2 regions of the Exiguobacterium sp. SH5S4 genome follow, and region 2 is predicted to be linked to the other one. Evidence: a T-box and tRNA genes for the amino acid it is inferred to sense, from the RefSeq annotation. Region 2 holds a T-box; the other holds one or more tRNA genes.
What was found. The T-box of region 2 lies ahead of EVJ32_RS05745 (valine--tRNA ligase). A T-box ahead of a tRNA ligase gene usually reads a tRNA of that ligase, here a tRNA-Val.
Positions count from the first base shown of each region.

Region 1: it has a tRNA-Val gene. The T-box ahead of EVJ32_RS05745 (valine--tRNA ligase) is inferred to sense a tRNA for this amino acid. The anticodon was not compared.

Region 1 covers NZ_SJUQ01000004.1:75,547-82,745, forward strand. The annotation lists gene EVJ32_RS03790 (aminopeptidase) at 114-1,352, shown strand; gene EVJ32_RS03795 (alpha/beta hydrolase) at 1,405-2,187, opposite strand; gene EVJ32_RS03800 (TetR/AcrR family transcriptional regulator) at 2,319-2,897, shown strand; gene EVJ32_RS03805 (DMT family transporter) at 2,909-3,238, shown strand; gene EVJ32_RS03810 (DMT family transporter) at 3,235-3,549, shown strand; gene EVJ32_RS03815 (GNAT family N-acetyltransferase) at 3,617-4,174, shown strand; tRNA gene EVJ32_RS03820 (tRNA-Val) at 4,261-4,333, shown strand; gene EVJ32_RS03825 (DUF554 domain-containing protein) at 4,492-5,196, shown strand; gene EVJ32_RS03830 (FeoB-associated Cys-rich membrane protein) at 5,236-5,439, opposite strand; gene feoB (ferrous iron transport protein B) at 5,455-7,199, opposite strand, start outside.
Region 2 covers NZ_SJUQ01000007.1:666-7,864, forward strand. The annotation lists gene EVJ32_RS05745 (valine--tRNA ligase) at 1-2,215, opposite strand, end outside; T-box leader at 2,271-2,491, opposite strand; gene hemL (glutamate-1-semialdehyde 2,1-aminomutase) at 2,539-3,843, opposite strand; gene hemB (porphobilinogen synthase) at 3,840-4,820, opposite strand; gene EVJ32_RS05760 (uroporphyrinogen-III synthase) at 4,817-5,482, opposite strand; gene hemC (hydroxymethylbilane synthase) at 5,475-6,392, opposite strand; gene hemA (glutamyl-tRNA reductase) at 6,451-7,199, opposite strand, start outside.

The sequences.
Region 1 (7,199 bases), on a different contig from region 2:
TTTTTCTCCTCCTTCTCTCTACATCTACTAATATGCCCGTTTTTGCGATTTGGTTGCAACTTTTCCGAAAATTTAAGAAGATAGGTGTAAGTGAAAAAGGAGGAACTGTACATATGTCTACTGTAACTTTACCGACCGAGGCAGAATTTGCCCGTTATGCTGAGCTTGCCGTCAAAAAAGGTGTCAACATTCAACCGGGTCAACAGCTCGAAGTCCGAGCCGATATTAGCCAAGCACCGCTCGTCCGTCAAATCGTGAAAGCGGCCTACGCGGCCGGGGCGAAACAAGTGTACGTCAACTGGAGCGATGAAGAGACGACGAAAGTGCGTTACTTCAACGCACCGAATGAAGCGTTCAAGGAGTTCCCGGAGTGGCTCAAAGCACGATTCGAGCAACTCGCGGAAGAGAAGACGGCGTTCTTGTCGATCGTCAGCGACGATCCCGACGCGCTAAACGGTGTCGAATCATCACGCATCGCCGACTCGAACCGGGCGTCTGGTGTCGCGCTCGCGAAATGGCGTAAGTATGTCATGAGTGATAATGTCAGCTGGTCAATCGTGGCCGGTGCTTCTGAAGCGTGGGCGAAAAAAGTATTCCCAGACCGTGAAGATGCGGTTCCAGCCCTGTGGAGAGCGATTTTCGCAGCGACACGAATGGACCAAGACGATGTCGTTGCCGCCTGGGACGAACACGATCAAGCGTTGCGCTCGCGGGCGCAGCTGTTGACGGACAAGAAATACGCGAAACTTCACTACAAAGCACCAGGCACGGAATTGACGATCGGTCTTCCGAAGAAGCACGTCTTCCTCGGCGGCGGCGGTCCGAACCTGGACGGCGTCGACTTCATCGCCAACATGCCGACGGAGGAAGTGTTTACGCTCGCCGATAAAGATGCGGTCGAAGGACACGTGTCGAGCACGAAGCCGCTCAGCTACAGCGGAAACTTGATCGACGGGTTCACGCTTTGGTTCGAAGGCGGAAAAGTCGTGAAAGCGGAAGCGAAACAAGGGCAGGCGGCACTCGATGAACTGTTGAACCTTGATGAAGGGGCACGCCGCATCGGAGAAGTCGCACTCGTGCCGGACGATTCGCCGATCTCAAACTCAGGACTCCTCTTCTACAACACGTTGTTCGATGAGAACGCCTCGTGCCACTTGGCGCTCGGTCGTGCCTACTCGACGTGCCTCGAAGGCGGACCGGCGATGTCGGCCGAAGAACTCGCTGAGAATGGTGCGAACGACTCGATGACACACGTCGACTTCATGATCGGCTCGGCCGAAATGAATATCGACGGTGAGCTCGAGGACGGGACACGCGAAGCCATCATGCGTGATGGGAACTGGGTCATCTAATAGAAAACAATAAGTAAAGACGCAAAGGCGACCGCCTTTGCGTCTTTTCATGTCATGAGAGTTCATACAGAAATGCGAGCGCGTTCGGCAACCGACGTCGCCATGCAATCTCGTTGTGGACCGCCCCAGGCTCGACTTCATAGCGGAAGGCGATGCCGGTCCGAGCGATCGTCTCGACGAGTTTCGCATTCGTGTATAAGTAGTCCTCGGGCGTGATCGGTCCGCTCGTTTCGTTCGTGCCGATATCCATATAGAGCCGGGCGGACAGGTCAGTTTGTTTCAGTTCACGAATGAGCGAGTCGAGGTTGGCCCAGGCGGCCGTCGACAGTGAACCGACACGACGGATTGCCGGATACGTCGCCATCATATAGAGCGAGATGACGCCGCCCATCGAGCTACCTATCACGCCGACGTCATCCGGGTTGGTCGCGTAGCGTGCGTCAATCCACGGCTTCAGCTCCAACATGAGCCAGTCGGCATAGAGACGCCCCTTGCCGCCAAGTGTCGGCCGGGTCTTAGCGAGCTCGGGCCCGATGCGTTTATAAAGCATCTCGTCTTCATAGAACGAGTACTCGTCATAGCGGTCGAGCCAATCGGGGGCGCTTGCGATGGCGACGACCATGAGCGGTAGTTGCAAATCGTCGAGATGGCGGTCAATCGCCCAACCTTCCCCGATTGTCGCGGTCTTGCCGTCGAAGACGTTTTGGCCGTCATGCATATAGAGCACGGGCAACGCCTCGTCGGTACGAGCGAAGTCAGGGCGGTAGACGCGGACGATTCGTTTTCGGCCGCGCATCGTCTCGGTCGGCAAGGTGAAACTAAACTGTTCGATCATACAATCATTCCTCCCTTCCTCTGACGGTCTCTTCTCATTTTGGCGTTGTCCGTACAAAAACTCAATCCGGAAGATTGACTACCTACCGTTCGTTAGTTAAAGTGAGGGGAGATGAAAGGGGTAGATCGCACATGACCACGAAACAGCGAATTGAACAGGCTGCCAGACGCCGGTTTGCGCTTGAAGGATATGAAGGACTGTCTTTGGCGGCGCTCGCCGAAGATGTCGGGATTAAGAAGCCGTCTTTATATGCGCACATCGAAGGAAAAGAACAGCTGTTCAAACAAGTCGTCGAACAGATGGCCGAGCGTTACCAGCGAGCTTGGGAACAAGCACGGGACGCGTCTGACGGGGCGGCACCGCTCGAACGGATCGAGGCGATCGTTGAAGCGTTGATTCATTTCTTCGAAGAAGAAGAGACATGGATGCTGACGAAACGAATGCTGCTCGTACCGCCGCCTGAGCTGCGCGCCTTCATCGAGTCGACGATCGGGTCGGTCGAGACCGAGCTCCAAACGTTTGAGAAAGAGCAGTTCCGTTTGGCGATGGAGCGGGGCGATTTACCGGAACAATCGCTCGACGACGTATATGATGCGTACTATTGCTTTTTGGACGGGGCGTTGCTTTCACTCTTTTCGTTTGCAACGAATCGAGCGCAACGACAGCATGCAGCATTTAAAATTTTCAAGAAAGGAGTCGGGTGGACATGAAAAAGGAACAAATGGCTTGGTTGTGGCTCGTGCTCGCCGGACTTCTTGAAATTGTTTGGGCGACGACGATGAAATTGTCGAACGGGTTCACCGTGTTAGGGCCGACCGTCGTGACCATCGCGTTATTGATTGTCAGTTTTGGCTTGTTGGCGATGTCGTTCCGTGTGTTGCCAGCCGGCACTGGGTACGCCGTTTTTACGGGTATTGGCGCCGTCGGGACGGTCATCGTTGGAAATGTTTTGTTCGATGAGACGATGACGGGAATGAAGCTGTTGTTTATCGCGATACTCCTTGTCGGGGTGGTCGGTTTGAAGCAAGTGACAGGAGGTGAGTCGGCATGAGTTGGATTTTTTTAATTGGGGCTGGGCTCGCTGAGATGCTTGCTGTTTTCTTCATGGGAAAATCAAAAGGCTATCAGATTTTAAAATGGTCGCTTCTTTCGATCACGACGTTCGCACTAAGTTTTTATTTGTTGTCGCGTTCGCTCGAGACGCTGCCGCTCGGGCTCGCTTACTCGATTTGGGTCGGGATTGGCGCGGCGGGTGGAGTGATTCTCGGTATGCTGTACTTGAACGAGTCGAGCGACCGGTGGCGTATCTTCTTCTTGGCGCTCATTATCGGGAGCGTCGTCGGGTTGAAAGTCGTGGCGTAAATAGGATTGAAACGAGCTGAAAACGGGAATTGAATAGTTCAGATTGTGAACGAAAGGGGCGGGAAAGATGAATCTTGTAGAGTTGCAATCAGAACGTCTACGGCTTGAACCTTACACGATCTCCGATTTCTATTTCGTAAAATCGCTACTCCAAGATCCGCGGGTGATGCGCTTTATCAGTCCGGACGGCAAGCCATATACGGATGAACAGACAATCGAATGGTTCGAGAGACAATTGGCCCGATATACGACGGGCCGACAGACCGGACTCCTCAAACTGATGACACATCACAGTGATGAGCCGATCGGCCATGCCGGGACGCTCTTGCATGAACTTGATGGCAAAATCGAGCTCGAGGTCGGTTATTGGCTAGCACCAAAGCACTGGCACATGGGCTACGGCCGTGAAGCGGCCGCGCGTCTCATGCAACATGCGTTCGAGGAAGGCGAGAAAGACATCATTTCGCTCATCCACCCGGACAACGTGCCGTCACAATGCGTCGCGAAATCGAACGGCTTGCGTTGGGACCGTGACACCGAACACGGAGGCATGATCGTGTCCGTTTATGTCGGCGATTTGGAGCGTCTATGCCGTCACATGAAGCGGGAAGAAATGACGCGGTGAAAAAAATAAAAAAAGTTTTAAAAAACAGTTGCCAAGGCATTAGTTTCTTGATATATTAATAGTGTCCTAAAGAGAGGACACGACCTGATTCTGTAGCTCAGCTGGGAGAGCGCTACCTTGACAGGGTAGAGGTCGCTGGTTCGAGCCCAGTCAGAATCACTTGGGTGCCAAACCCGATGCGAAACCCATAGGAACGTGGGTTTCCGCGCAGCCACTTCTTACGAGAAGTGGCTTTTTTTGTGTATTCTTTTAATTGACAGCCCACATAAACAGTTGGTATATTCCTCTCAATACATACAGAAACGGGGAATTATACGATGGTATTAACCGGAACAATCGTCAATGCGGCCTTGATCGTGGTCGGCACATTACTCGGGCTGCTGTTTCACCGAATCCCCGAGCGGATGAAAGAGACGGTCACGGCTGCCATCGGTCTCGCCGTCGTCTTGCTTGGCGTGCAGATGGGCATGAAGAGTGAGAACTTTTTAATCGTCATCGGCAGTCTCGTTATCGGAGCCGCACTTGGCGAATGGTGGAAGCTCGACGAGAAGTTGAACGAGATCGGCTATCAGTTGGAACGGCGTCTCGGTGGAAAAAGTAAGTCGAGCATCGCGGAAGGCTTCATCACGGCGACGCTCATCTTTGTGATCGGGGCGATGGCCGTCATCGGTGCGCTCGACAGCGGTCTGCGCGGGGACCATGACGTCCTCTATACAAAAGGGTTGATTGACGGTTTCACGGCGCTTGTGCTCAGTTCGACGCTAGGCATCGGCGTCATGTTCTCGGCCGTACCGGTCTTGTTGTACCAAGGAGCGATCGCGTTGCTCGCCATCCAGATCATGAAGTTCATTCCGGAGTCGCTCATGGATGACTTTATTTTGGAGATGACGGCGACCGGGGGCGTCATGATCGTCGCCATCGGGTTGAACCTGGTCGGGATCACCCGGATTCGTGTCGCCAACTTACTGCCCGGTATTTTGATGGTCGCGATCATTGTCACCGCATTACATATCTTCCAATGAAAAAACGGACTAGCGCGAAACAATGCGCTAGTCCGTTTTTCATTGATGATAACTTTTTTTATCAGCGTGTAAGGCTTCCGCAATGATTTTATCCCAGTCAGCGGCATCACAGGATGTCGTGCAAGTCGGTGCGATTTCGCAAGTGGCGCATTTACCGGCTTTTGCTTTGCGGGTGTAGCGATAGAGCGAATAGGCGGCGTACCCGAATACGGCAAGACCGATCAGTAAATCAAATAAGAACATATGATTCCCTCCTTGTTAAGACAATCCGAACAGACGACCGATTTGATAGATCATCAGTGATACGACGTACGCAACACCAAGCCCATAAAGGCTAGCGACCCACGTCAATTTGGCACTTCCCACCTCGCGCCGAATGACGGCGACGGTCGCTAGACAAGGGACGTACAAGAGGACGAACGCCATGAAACTATATGCGCTCAACGGCGTAAACACGGGAAGCAACGAAGCGGACAAGTCAGATTCGCTGACCGCATAAATGATCGCCATCGTCGATACGACGACTTCTTTCGCCAAAAAACCTGTGATGAGCGAAGCGCCGGCCTGCCACGTCCCGAAACCGAGTGGAATCAGCAACGTCGCAACGACTCCACCAATCATAGCGAGAAAACTCTCATTCATCGGGACGTCCATTCCGGCTGGACCGGAATAGGCGAGTAACCAAATGAAGACGGAACCGCCAAAGATGAACGTACCTGCTTTTCGGACGAACCCTTTCGCCTTTTGCCATGTGCTGCGCCAAAGCGTCAACCCTTGGGGGACACGGTATGGAGGCTGTTCGACGATAAAGAGGCTGTTCCGATCTTCCGCCGCCAATACGGACGTGAATATTTTCGCGGCAATCAACGCCAGGACGATCCCGAGCATATAGAGCGATAAGACGACGAGCGCTTGGTTTGATGCGAAAAAACTGGCAGCGAAGACGGCATAGATCGGTAGACGCGCCGAGCACGACATGAACGGCGAAATAAAAATCGTGACGAGCCGCTCCCGCTCTTCCTCGACCGTCCGTGCCGCCATAATACCTGGGACGTTACAACCAAATCCAATGATCATCGGAATAAAACTTTTCCCGTTCAGTCCGACGAGTTGCATAAATCGGTCCATGACAATGGCGACACGCGCCATATAGCCAGAGTCCTCTAAAAACGAGATAAAGAAAAAGAGCACGAAAATCTGTGGGACGAAGACGAGGACACCGCCGACACCGGCGATCACCCCGTCAATCAGCAACGCCTGGATGAAAGAGGAGGTCCCGAGGAGTTGTAACAACGAGCTTGTTCCGGATGTGACCGGACCCGACAGAAATCCATCCAACAGATCGGACAACGGGGCACCGATCCAGTTGAACGTGATGTGGAACAAGGCGTAAAGTACTGTAAAGAAAATGGGTAAGCCCCAGATCGGATGTGTCACGACGGCATCGATGCGGTCGGTGACCGTGGCTTGTTGTGCGTTATGCTGATCGACGACGTGATGGCGAACGTCTTTTGTCCAGTCGCGTCTGCGTTCTGTAATGTGGGCGTGGGCGAAGCGTCCGAGTTTCACTTCCAACGCTTTACGAATTTCATTGACGGTTGGCGTCGAAGACTCGAGCTGTTCTGAAATGACGCGATTTCCGGCCAAGTATTGAATGGCGACCCAGCGATCGCGCTCACTGAGTCCCGTCGCTTCAAGAATTTGTTGAAGCGCCTGTTCGGTCTCTTCCCCGTAATCGAGTACGAAAGGTTCGCGAGGGGTCGTTCGCAGGGAGGACAGGAGGACTTCACAGCCGGCACCTGTTCGTGCTGTAATCGGAAACACGTCCACGTCCAAACGTTCTCTCAAACGCTTTAAATTGATGTGGATGCCTCGTCCTTCAGCGACATCGACCATGTTCAGACCGATTTGAAGCGGACGGCCCATTTCGAGCAGTTGGAGCGTTAATTGTAAGTTACGTTCGAACTGCGAGGCATCGATGATGTTGAACATCCCATCGAACG
Region 2 (7,199 bases):
AACGGATGACGTTCATGACCGCTTCGAACGCCGGTACCGACTCCGCATAGTGGAGGTCGTCACGACGCGTCGGATAGCTCGCACGGACGATCGAGTCGCCTTCGTGCGGCAAGTGCTGCCAAATTTCCTCTGTCAAGAACGGCATGAACGGGTGCATGAGACGCATGATCGAGTCGAGCGTATGCGCGAGCACCGAACGTGTCGTCGCTTTCGCCGCTTCGTCCTCACCGTAGAGCGTGAGTTTCGCCATCTCGATGTACCAGTTACAGAACTCTTCCCAGATGAAGTTGTACAAGTAACGACCGGCTTCACCGAACTCGTACTTGTCGACGAGGCGCGTCACTTGGTCGACCGTATCGTTCAAGCGCGTGAGGATCCACTTGTCGGCGAGCGTCTTCTCACCTGAGAGGTCGATGTCTTCAAACTTCATCCCATCCATGTTCATGAGGGCGAAGCGGCTCGCGTTCCAAATCTTGTTCGCGAAGTTCCATGTCGATTCGATTTTCTCCCAGTAGAAGCGCAGGTCGTTCCCCGGTGTCGAGCCCGTGAGCAGGAACCAGCGGAGCGAATCGGCACCGTACTGGTCGATGACTTCCATCGGGTCGACGCCGTTACCGAGCGATTTCGACATCTTGCGGCCTTCCGAGTCACGGATCAGACCGTGGATGAGCACGTCGTTGAACGGCTGCTTGCCCGTGAATTCGAGCGATTGGAAGATCATCCGCGATACCCAGAAGAAGATGATGTCGTAACCCGTGACGAGCGCGCTCGTCGGGAAGTAGCGTTTGAAGTCTGCTGAATCCGTGTCCGGCCAGCCCATCGTCGAGAACGGCCAGAGCGCTGACGAGAACCACGTGTCGAGCACGTCTTCGTCTTGATGCCAGTTCTCGCTGTCAGCCGGCGCTTCTTTGCCTACATACACTTCGCCTGTCTCGTTATGGTACCAAGCCGGGATGCGGTGGCCCCACCAAAGTTGACGGCTGATGCACCAGTCGCGGATGTTTTCCATCCAGCGGAGGTACGTGCCTTCGAACCGCTCTGGGACGAAGTTGACTTTCGTCTCGTCGTTGCCTTGCGCTGCGAGCGCCGCTTTCGCGAGTGGCTCCATATCGACGAACCATTGCTTCGACAAGTAAGGCTCGATGACCGCGCCTGAACGTTCCGAGTGACCGACCGAGTGCGTGTGCGGCTCGATTTTGACGAGCGTGCCGTCTGCTTCTAAGTCTTTGACGAGCTGCTTACGGCAGTCGAAGCGGTCGAGCCCTTCGTACTTGCCAGCATTCTCGTTCATCGTCCCCGACTCGTCCATGATGAGGATGCGCGGAAGCTCGTGACGGTTCCCGATCTCAAAATCGTTCGGGTCGTGCGCCGGCGTGATCTTCACGCAACCGGTACCGAACTCGACGTCGACATAGTCGTCCGCGACGATCGGGATCTCACGGTTCATGACCGGGAGCATGATCGTCTTCCCGACGAGGTGCGCGTAGCGCTCGTCTTTCGGGTTGACGGCGACGGCCGTATCGCCGAGCATCGTCTCGGGACGTGTCGTCGCGATCTCGATGTGGCCTGAGCCGTCAGCGAGCGGATATTTCATATGGTAGAACGCGCCTTCGACTTCTTGATAGATGACTTCGATGTCTGAGACGGCCGTCTTTTGCGCCGGGTCCCAGTTGACGATATATTCGCCGCGGTAGATCAAGCCTTTTTCATACAAGCGGACGAAGACTTCCTGGACCGCTTTCGACAGTCCCGCGTCGAGTGTGAACCGTTCACGCGAGTAGTCGAGACCGAGGCCGAGTTTTGACCACTGGGCACGGATCGTGTCGGCGTACTCGTCTTTCCATTCCCACGTCTTCTCGAGGAACTTCTCGCGTCCGAGGTCGTAACGCATGATGCCGTCCTCACGGAGCTTCTGTTCAACTTTCGCCTGTGTCGCGATACCGGCGTGGTCCATCCCTGGGAGCCAGAGGACGTCATAGCCTTGCATGCGCTTCAAGCGCGTGAGTAGATCTTGGAGCGTCGTATCCCACGCGTGTCCGAGGTGAAGTTTCCCTGTGACGTTCGGTGGCGGGATGACGATCGTGTAAGGCTGTTTCGAGTCGTCCTCGTCTGCCTTGAACACGTTGTTCTCCATCCAATAGTCGTACCATTTCGCTTCCGTCGCACTCGGGTCGTACTTCGTCGGCATGCTGATTTCGTTTGTTTCGTTGGTCATTGTGCCAATCCTCCTCTATCTGTCTACACAAAAAACGGCTACTCTCGTCCTTAACGCTAAGGACGAAAGAAGCCGTATCTTCCGCGGTACCACCTTAGTTCGCCAACACGTGGCGCCCTCAAAATCGAATAACGGTCGATGGACCGGACCTTCCTACTTGATTCACAAGGTCAGCTCCGAGGCGACTTCCGCACACTTCCCTCGCGACCTTGCACCAAGCGGCCGCGTCTCTAGAAAGGAGTGTTGTTGCGTACTATTCCTCATCATAGCTTTTAAACGTATCTGTTAAACAATTGTAGCGATTGAAGACGTTTCAGTCAAGATTACAGTGAAAACTCTTGTTGCAGCTCTTTGAACGTCGCATCGACCGCGGCGAGCGTCGCGTCGATATCCTCGTCCGTATGCACAGTCGACAAGAACAAGCCTTCAAACTGTGACGGTGGCAAGAACACGCCACGCGCCGCCATCTTCTGATAGTACGAGCGGAACATGTCGAGGTTCGACGTTTTCGCCTTCTCGAAGTTCGTCACTTTCTCGTTCGTGAAGAAGAAGCCGAACATCGAGCCGGCCCGGTTCGTGTCGTGCGGGATGTTATATTTCTCGGCCGCTGCCGTGAAGCCAGCCGCGAGACGGTCGGCTTTGCGCTCGAACTCCTCGTAGTGCTCAGGCTTGAGTTGCGACAGTGTCGTGTAGCCGGCGATCATCGCGAGCGGGTTGCCTGAAAGCGTCCCTGCTTGGTAGATCGGCCCTTGCGGTGCGATGTGTTCCATGATCTCCCGTTTGCCGCCGTATGCGCCGACCGGAAGGCCACCGCCGATGACTTTGCCGAGGCACGTAAGATCAGGCGTCACGCCGAAGTAACCTTGGGCGCAATTGTAACCGACGCGGAAGCCGGTCATGACCTCGTCAAAGATGAGGAGCGCACCGTTTTGTTCCGTGATCTCACGCAGTCCTTCGAGGAATCCTGGCTGCGGCGGGACGAAGCCCATGTTGCCGGCAGCCGGCTCGACGATGACGCCGGCGATGTCGTCGCCGTGCTTCTCGAACGCGATGCGAAGCGCGTCGAGGTCGTTGTATGGGACGGTGAGCGTGTGGCTCGCCAAGTCTTTCGGGACGCCCGGTGAGTCCGGGAGACCGAGTGTCGCGACACCTGATCCGGCCTTGATGAGGAGCGAGTCCCCGTGGCCGTGGTAGCAGCCTTCAAACTTCAAGATCTTCGTCTTGCCCGTATAGCCGCGGGCGAGGCGGAGAGCCGCCATCGTCGCTTCCGTACCGGAGTTGACCATGCGGACCATCTCGATCGATGGGACGCGGTCGATGACGAGCTCGGCCATCTTCGTCTCGAGCTCCGTCGGTGTCCCGAACGTCCAGCCTTTTTCAGCCTGATCTTGGATCGCTTTCATGACGACCGGGTCGCGGTGACCGAGAATGAGTGGTCCCCATGAGAGGACGTAGTCGATGTACTCGTTGCCGTCGATGTCGTAGACGCGTGAACCTTCACCGCGTTCGGCGAAGATCGGCGTCATCCCGACCGATTTATAGGCACGGACCGGGCTGTTGACCCCGCCCGGCATGAGTGGGAGTGCTTGTTTGAACGCTGCTTCTGAGCGAGTTTGCTTGTATGTCATGCGAATTCTCCTTCCAAATAGCGACAGACGTCTTTTGCGAAATACGTGACGATCAAGTCGGCACCGGCCCGTTTGAAACCGACCATCGTCTCCATGACGATGCGTTGTTCATCGATCCAGTCGTTCATCGACGCCGCTTTAATCATCGCATACTCCCCGCTCACGTTATACGCCACGATCGGCATATCGAGCGAGTCGCGCATGTCGCGGATGATGTCCATGAACGCGAGCGCCGGTTTGACGATCATGAAGTCGGCACCTTGCTCGACGTCCGACTGTGATTCCCGGAACGCCTCACGACGGTTGGCCGGGTCCATCTGATAGCCTTTGCGGTCGCCTTCACCAGGCGCCGACTGCGCCGCGTCACGGAACGGGCCGTAGTACGCCGATGCGTATTTGACGCCGTAGCTCATGATCGGGATGTGGCTGTAACCGTTTTGGTCGAGCCCTTCGCGGATGGCGGCGACAAAGCCGTCCATCATCGAGCTCGGCGCGATGATGTCTGCGCCCGCTTGCGCTTGCGTGATCGCCGTCTGGACGTGAAGCGGTAGTGACGCGTCGTTATCGACGTCACCGTTCTTCACGATGCCACAGTGGCCCGTCGACGTATATTCACAGAGGCACGTGTCGGCGATGACCGTGAGCTGTGGTGCCCACTCTTTCACTTTGCGGATCGCTTCTTGGACGATGCCGTGGTCGTGGTACGCTTCCGTGCCTTCCGGGTCTTTATGCTCAGGTACGCCGAACAAGAGGACGGACTCGAGCCCGAGGTCAACGAGCTCACGGATCTCGTCTTCGAGACGATCGAGCGAGAAGTTGAAGACGCCAGGCATCGAGCTGACTTCGCGTTTAATATTTGTCCCTTCGACGACGAAGAGCGGATAAATTAAATCTTCTTTCCGAACATGGTTTTCACGTACGAGTGCACGCATCGACTTCGACGAGCGCAGACGACGGTGACGGTCGAATTGGTTCATGAAAAATCTCCCCCTACACACTGTATTAATGCATCCATAGTATAACACTCAGGCACTCGGACCGGTAACGTCGAAACTTCTCGGACGGCCCGTTCGGTCACTTCACCAATGGCGTACCACGTCCCGTGGAACCGCTCGAGGTAAGGCGTGAGCGCGTGGACGGCGGACGGACTGAGCACGAGCAGCGCCTCGACATGTTCGAGCGCGGCCGCTTGATCGGCCGTGAGTGCTTTCTCGACCGTCTCATAGACGACCCAGTCGTACACATGCGGCAATTGTCGCATATGCTCGGTATTCGCCAAATCTCCACGGGCGAACAAGACGACATCGTCCTCACCGACGACGTTCGCCAACTCGCGGAACAACGCCTCGCCTGTATACGTCTCCGGCATGAGCGAAACGGTGAATCCTTCTGCCTCGAGCGCGTCCCGGGTCTTCTCGCCGACGGCGGCGACACGGACGTCACGCGACACGGCATAGAGCGCCGGGACGGCCGTTTGACTCGTGACGACGAGCCAGTCGAACTGAACCGTAGGCATCGGATGCCCGGTCAAGCGTGTCTCGATCATCGGGACGTGATGAACGGAAAGACCGCTCGCGTCGAGCAAGGCCCGTTGCGAAGCGGTCAGTCGTTTTGTCCCTGTGTACCAGACGTCACACATTGACCGAGGCGAGGATCTCGCGTCCGCCGCGTCCGAGCAAGTCGTCAGCGACGTCTTGACCGAGCGCGACTTCGTCCGTTGACGTTTTCGTCACACGGAGCACGTCTTTGCCGTCGACCGAGGCGATCAAGCCGGTGAGCGTGACCGTGTCCCCGTCGACCGTCGCGTAACCGCCAACCGGTACGTGGCAGCTGCCTTCGATCGCCTTCAAGAACGTCCGCTCCGCTGTGGCAGCTTTCGCCGTCACGTCATCGTGAAGGAGCTGTAAAATCTGCGTCACTTCGGCGTCGTCTTTCCGGCTCTCGATCGCGAGTACACCTTGTCCGACGGCCGGTACCATCATGTCGGCGTCGAGCGCTTCGAACTTGACGCGGTCGGTCCAACCCATACGTTCAAGTCCCGCTTTCGCGAGCAAGATGGCGTTGAAGTTCTCGGTATCGAGTTTTTTCAAGCGCGTGTCGATGTTGCCACGAATCCATTGGATCTCGAAGTCCGGACGGGCCGCGAGCATCTGTGCACCGCGACGGAGCGAGCTCGTCCCGATGACCGCGCCTTGCGGCAACGTCTCGAGCGTATAGCCGTTCTCGCAAATCAAGACGTCACGCGCGTCGACACGTTTTGGCATACAGCTGATAAAGAGGTCTTCCGGCAGTTCGGCCGGCACGTCTTTCATGCTGTGGACGGCGAAATCGATGTCACCGGCGAGCATCTGCTGTTGGATTTCTTTGACGAACAAGCCTTTCCCACCGACTTTCGACAGTTGGACGTCGACGATTTGGTCACCTTTCGTCACGATTTCTTTGATCTCGAACTCGTTCTGGGCCCCGGCTTGCTTCAATTGTTCGATGACCCATTTCGTCTGTGTCATCGCGAGTTGCGAGCGGCGTGAGCCGACGATAATTTTACGCATAATGTTTAGTCCCCTTCATAGAAAAAGGCGACGAGATCCGCCGCCTTTTTGGTTTGTATTAGCGCATCAATGCGCGAAGTGGTGCTTTAGCCGCCATCGCTTCTAGCTCTTCCGGTTCTGTATCCGCAGCCGGAACGTCGACGTCTAGGGCGAACGCTTCGACGAACTGGGCGATGCGCGTGTTCGCGTCCGGTTGAGCGGCCGCGTCTTTAATGTAGTCGATCGGTTCACGAAGCATCTGATTGATGATCGACTTCATGTGCTTGCCGATGACTTTCTTGTCCCGGTCCGACAGATGGTCGAGCTTGCGCTCAAGACTTTCCATCGTCTCTTCTTGGACGGTGAGCGCACGTGAGCGCAACTCGTTCATGATCGGCACGACACCGAGCGTGACGAGCCATGCTTGGAACTCTTGGATCGCCTCATCAATCTTCACTTCAATCTTTTCTGCCTCGACGAGACGGGCTGCCAAGTTTTTATTGACGATCCCGTTCAAGTCATCGACATCAAACAAATGGACGCCCGGAAGCGACCGGACCGCTGGATCGATATCTCGCGGCACGGCAATGTCAATGAGAAGAAGTGGTCGTTCCCGACGCAGCAATTGCGCTGCGGCAACGTCATCATACGCGATAACGGCTTCTTTGGCGCCGGTCGAGCTGATCAAAATATCGGCATCGAGCAGTCCACAGGCAATCTCGCGGATCGAGTGGGCCCGGCCTTTGAACTTGGCAGCGACCGCTTTCGCTTTACTTTCAGTCCGGTTGAAGACGGCAATTTGTTTGGCGCCGGCTTCGAACAAGTTGA